Regions from separate parts of the Blautia sp. Marseille-P2398 genome, predicted to be linked through region 2. Evidence: predicted binding sites of a transcription regulator. Region 2 holds the regulator's gene; the other holds the start of a gene.
The links. Region 2 encodes HrcA, which represses chaperone genes, less so after heat shock. Its sites were predicted from a motif close to TGTTAGCACTCNNNNNNNNNGAGTGCTAACA; they were not measured.
Positions count from the first base shown of each region.

Region 1: a site for HrcA is predicted at 1,855-1,885, ahead of htpG (molecular chaperone HtpG). Genes of this name have one in related genera too.

Region 1 covers NZ_CAXSTD010000006.1:23,425-26,642, forward strand. Annotated here, with positions in the region: gene htpG (molecular chaperone HtpG) at 1-1,664, opposite strand, end outside; gene ACESZG_RS08430 (hypothetical protein) at 1,932-3,218, opposite strand, start outside.
Region 2 covers NZ_CAXSTD010000018.1:46,060-49,277, forward strand. Annotated here, with positions in the region: gene uvrB (excinuclease ABC subunit UvrB) at 1-711, shown strand, start outside; gene hrcA (heat-inducible transcriptional repressor HrcA) at 1,356-2,396, shown strand; gene grpE (nucleotide exchange factor GrpE) at 2,414-3,058, shown strand; gene dnaK (molecular chaperone DnaK) at 3,119-3,218, shown strand, end outside.

The sequences.
Region 1 (3,218 bases), on a different contig from region 2:
ATTTCTTCGGTCAGATCCGCATCAATACGCTTAAACTGTACTTCCTGATGTTTCTGCTCAAGACTGGAAATAAATGCACTGTCAATATTATGTTTCAGGATAACGGCATCTTTTCCTGCTTCCTTAAACATATTGATATACTGACTCTGCTGAACTTCATCAGTTACATAGAAAATTACTGTCTTCTCAGGTTCTTTCGCTTCCGCATTGTCTTTGTTTTCAGACTCTGCTGCATCTTCTTTCTTTTCTTCTGTCTGAGCCTCAGTTTCTTCTGTTTCTTTTTTATTCTCTTCAATGCAGTCCTTTAATGTGAGATATTTGCCATCAAGATTCTTAAAGAGTACATAATCTCCCATTTTCTCTGCAAACTTAGCATCTTTAATACAGCCATATTTAATAAACGGGCTGATATCATCCCAGTATTTCTCATAAGATTCTCTGTCAGTCTTGCACATTCCGGTAAGCTTATCTGCCACTTTTTTGGAAATGTATTCAGAAATCTTCTGTACAAATCCGTCATTCTGCAATGCACTTCGTGACACGTTCAATGGAAGATCCGGACAATCGATCACACCTTTCAGAAGAAGCAGGAATTCAGGAATTACTTCCTTGATATTATCTGCGATAAATACCTGATTGTTATAAAGTTTGATCGTTCCTTCAATGGAATCATACTCTGTATTGATCTTCGGGAAGTACAGGATACCTTTTAAATTAAACGGATAATCCATATTCAGATGTATCCAGAATAACGGTTCCTTATAATCCATAAATACCTTGCGGTAGAATTCCTTGTATTCATCATCTGTACATTCATTCGGATGCTTCATCCAGAGCGGATTAATATCACTGATGGAAACCGGACGTTTATTGATCTTTACTTTATCCTTTGCAGGAGAAATTTCAACAACTTCCTTTTCACCTTTATCATTTTCTTTTTCTTCTGTCTTTGCTTCCTCATGAATATGTTCAACAACTACATCATCGTCTCTTAACTCAGATTCATCAATTGTCTCATATTCCTGAGGTGCATTTGCTTTGGAAAGGTAAATATGAACCGGCATGAAGGAACAGTATTTCTCAAGAATCTCACGCATACGGTACTCGTTTGCAAATTCCAGGCAGTCTTCATTCAGGAACAGGGTGATTTCTGTACCAATCGTATTCTTGTTACCTTCCTGGATATCATATTCTGTTCCACCATCGCAGGACCAGTGTACAGGCTGTGCACCTTCTGTATAGGAAAGTGTATCAATATGCACTTCATCCGCCACCATAAATGCAGAATAAAATCCAAGTCCAAAATGACCGATCATCTGATCATCTGTAGTTTTGTCTTTATATTTCTCAAGAAACTGAGTTGCACCTGAAAAAGCAATCTGGGTAATGTATTTCTCTACTTCATCAGCAGTCATGCCAATACCATTATCGATGAATTTCAGAGTTTTCTCATCGGGATTAACAATTACCTGAATCTCCGGTTTGTATCCTTCCGGAAAAGTATATTCTCCCATTACTTCCAGTTTTTTCAGTTTAGTGATCGCATCACATCCGTTGGAGACCAGCTCTCTTACAAAAATATCATGATCGGAATATAACCATTTCTTGATGATTGGGAAAATATTTTCACTGTTAATTGATAAATTTCCATGTTTTACAGCCATGCTGTCCACACTCCTTTTTGTTTTTAATCATTTGCCGCAACTTTATCTGTCAATATACTGCATTCTTACCTGCTCTGCCTCCTGAGCCAAAACTATCCTCTCCTGTTTATCCTTTGAAATAGCTTTTGACTCCTGTAAGTTGCTTCTCTGAAAGATATAGTAATACCATTTATTCCAAAAGTCAAGAAAAAATTAGCACTCACTAAAAATGAGTGCTAATAATTTTATATTTTACATATTCCCCTGTATTTTTTCTTCAGATAACTCTTATTTCTTTCGTCTTTTGTATACCACAACTCCCACAATACATCCCGCTGCAATCGCCAGAATAATCACAAACGGTGTGATATTAGTCGTATCTCCTGTCTTTACCGCTGTTTTCGCACTTGCTCCATTCGGCTGCGGAGTCGGAGTTGCAGTTACAGTCTGCGCCTGTGTAATACTGAAATTCACCTGTTTAGTATCCTGCTCCCCTGTATTCTTCCATTCACTTCCATTATACTTCTGACGGTCAAATGTAACTGTCAATGTGTAGGTTCCGGCCTTCGTAATTCCAAATGCAGCAGTATAAGGTGCACTGCTCCAGCTATTTGTATTGATCACTTTCCAGTTATACGGTACATAGCGGACATCTCCCTTTCCCGGACTTTCATTGTCCATACCCGCTCCGACTGCTGTAAATGTAATCTTTGACTGTGTTGTGTATCCATCTGAACTGATTCCTGTAATCTTATTATCTGCCGGATCTGCAATTTTCGCCTTGCGGGTAGCTTTAACCGTAAACTGAACTTTCACTTCTGCACTGATCTGCTGTTCATTATCAATCACAACTGACTCTGTATAGGAGCCGGCCTTTAACCCCTCCTTCGGGCGGATTTTAAATGTACAGCTCTCCCCCGGTGCAAGCTCTGTGGCTGAAAGTTTCCCGATTTTAAAGTTTTTACCTGACGGTGCATTTAAAGTTACATTTGTATTCCCCTCATTCGTCACTGTAACTTTCTGCGCTTCCGGTGCCTCACTATATCCTTCTTTTGCTTTTCCAAAATTCAGTTCTTCCGGTGTTACGGATAATTTATAAATCTTTTTCACTTCCGAAACAGTCGCAGAAGCTTTGATCGTTGTTAATACATCTTCCTGTCCTTCCGAACTGGTCTGGGCTATCTGAATACTATCCAGATAATTGCCGACTTTCAGACCGGTCACCGGTACTGCTGTAAATGCAGCAGAATCTCCCGGCTCCAGCACTGATGCCGAAAGTTCCCCAATATCAAAATACTCTGCATATGGCTGCATCAGCGAAACAGTTGTATTTCCTGTATTGGTAAGTGTAATGGTCGTCGCTTCAGGAGTATCATAACCTTCCTTCAGATCATCATAACTGAAAGATTCCGGATCTGCCTGAACTGCTGTGATCTGTTCCTGTTCTGCCTCTTTTACAGATACTTCCGCAGTTACCTGCGCTGCTACTTCCGAATCCTCTTCACTTTCAAATATCAGGGTATCACTGTAATCCCCCTTCGTCAGACCGGTTTTTGGCTGTACCATGAACATAAG
Region 2 (3,218 bases):
GAAGGCCAGATCGATGATCTGATCGGAGAAGTAAACAAAGAAGTGTCAAAGAAACACAAAATCCTGATTACCACCCTCACCAAAAGAATGGCAGAAGACCTGACAGAATATATGAAAGAAGTAGGAATCAGAGTCCGTTACCTCCATTCCGATATTGATACCTTAGAGCGTGCCCGCATCATCCGGGATATGCGTCTGGATGTCTTTGATGTTCTGGTAGGAATCAACCTCCTTCGAGAAGGCCTGGACATCCCGGAAATCACCCTGGTAGCAATCCTAGATGCAGACAAAGAAGGTTTCCTCCGTTCCGAAACCTCCCTCATCCAGACCATCGGACGAGCTGCCCGAAACAGCGAAGGTCACGTGATCATGTACGCAGACAACATGACCGATTCCATGCACAAAGCCATCACCGAAACCAACCGCCGCCGAACCATCCAGGAAGCCTACAACAAAGAACACGGAATCACTCCGACTACTATCAAAAAAGCAGTCCGCGACCTCATCGCCGTATCCAAAGCAGTAGCCGAAACCGAAGTCCGACTCCAGAAAGACCCAGAGTCCATGACCCGTAAAGAACTCACCAAACTCATCGCCCAGGTAGAAAAACAAATGCGCGCCGCAGCCGCAGACCTCAACTTTGAACAGGCCGCCGAACTACGTGATAAAATGATCGACCTGAAAAAGAACCTTGACGCTCTTGATAAATAGAACAAATGACCTGAAACAAGAAAATACTAATTGCGGTCAAGCCTGCGAGAAGAAAAGAATGACCTAAAACAGGAAAATAATAATTGCGGTCAAGCCTACGAGAAGAAAAGAATGACCTGAAACAGAAAAAGAACAATTACAGTCAAATCTGTGAGAGAAAAAGAATGATCTGAAACAGGAAAATAATAATTGCGGTCAAGCCTGCGAGAAGAAAAGAATGACCTGAAACAAGAAAATGATAATTACGGTCAAGGCTATAAGAAGAAAAGAATGACCTGAAACAAGAAAATAACAATTGCAGTCAAGCCTATGAGAAGAAAAGAATGACCTGAAATAGGAAAAGAAAAATTACAGTCAAGGCCAGGGCAGGAAAAGAATGACCTGAAACAGGAAAAATATTTTTATGGTCAATTCCAGAACAGGTTACAAGTAATATGAGATAAAAAATGATGTTACAGTCAATTTCTCACAGCATTCTTTTCATCAAATCAAATAAATAATATTGTTATGAAATAACAAAAAATTCACAAAATAATATTGACAAACCAAATCAAGAGTGCTATCTTATGAGCATAAGGTGTTAGCACTCCTAAAACATGAGTGCTAACAAACCAAAAACAAAGGCAGTAAAGGAGTGGAACTTCATGGATCAGGAATTAGATGATCGTAAAAAGAAAATACTAAAAGCCATCATCAAAACCTACATGGAAACAGGCGAACCGGTGGGTTCCCGGACCATTTCCAAGTTTGCAGATTTAAATGTAAGCTCTGCCACCATCCGGAATGAGATGTCAGACCTGACAGATATGGGATATATCGTACAGCCCCACACCTCAGCCGGAAGAATTCCTTCTGATAAAGGTTATCGCCTCTACGTAGACGAGCTGATGAGAGAAAAGGAATCAGAGGTTCAGGAAATCAAAGATCTCATGATCGAGAAAACCGATAAAATGGACAAAATGCTGAAGCAGGTAGCAAAGGTACTGGCCTCCAATACCAACTATGCAACAATGATCTCTGTTCCACAGTACAGCGGAAGCAAGATTAAATTCATCCAGCTTTCCCGTGTGACACCCCTTCAGCTTGTGGCAGTAGTAGTGAGTGATAACAATGTCATCCGAAACCAGATCATCAATCTGGATGAGGAGATGGACGATCAGACAATCCTGAAATTAAATCTTCTTCTTAACACCAACTTAAATGGGGTGCCCATTCAGGATATCAACCTGGGAATGATTGCCCGCCTGAAAGAACAGGCAGGTGTACATGGCTCTGTGGTTGGCACAGTCCTTGATGCAGTGGCAGACACCATCCAGGTAGACGAAGACGATATGCAGATATATACTTCAGGAGCAACCAACATTTTCAAGTATCCGGAGCTTGCAGACACAAGCAAAGCGAGCGAGCTGATTTCAGCATTTGAAGAGAAGCAGGATCTGGTAGACCTGGTGAAAGAGAGAATGTCTGATACAGAGAACACAGGAATTCAGGTGTACATTGGTGATGAAATGCCGGTGCAGACCATGAAAGACTGCAGTGTAGTCACAGCCACTTACGAACTTGGAAAAGGAATGCATGGTACCATCGGTATCATCGGTCCCAAGCGTATGGATTATGCAAACGTAGTTGACAGCCTGAAGGCTTTGAAAGTCCAGCTGGACGAACTGATTAAGAAAGAGAGTTAGAAAGGCGGTAATAGAGAGTGTCAGAAGAAACAAAGAACACAGCTCAGGAAGAAGAGACAACAGATACTCCGGTAACAGAAGAAACTGTTGAGAATGAACCTGAAGTTGTAGAGAACGGCGAAGCAGAAACAGAGGAAATCCCGGTAGAGGACGGAGACGAGGAAGCTTCCCAGGATGACAAGAAAGACAGCAAATCAAAAACTTCTTTCTTCGGCAAGAAGAAAAAAGAAAAAGATAAATTTGAACAGCAGATTGAAGAACTTACAGACAGGCTGAAACGAAACATGGCTGAATTCGATAACTTCCGTAAGAGAACGGAGAAAGAGAAATCCAGCATGTATATCATCGGAGCCAAGGACATAGTTGAGAAAATGCTTCCGGTTGTGGATAACTTCGAGAGAGGTCTTGCACAGGCACCTGAAGGAGATTCTTTTGCAGATGGCATGAAGATGATCTATAAACAGCTGATCACCACATTAGATGAGCTGGGCGTGAAACCGATTGAAGCAGTGGGTAAGGAATTTGATCCGAACTTCCACAATGCAGTAATGCATGTGGAGGATGAAGAAGCTGGTGAGAATATTGTGGTAGAAGAATTCCAGAAGGGTTACACCTACAAGGATTTCGTAGTCCGCCACAGTATGGTAAAAGTAGCCAACTAATTTACATGAAAATATAGAATATATCAAATCTAGTTGAAAATAAACAGGAGGAACAAGATTATGGGAAAAATCATTGGTATTGACTTAGGTACAACAAACAGCTGTGTAGCCGTAATGGAAGGCGGACAGCCAACAGTTATCGCTAATACAGAAGGCGCAA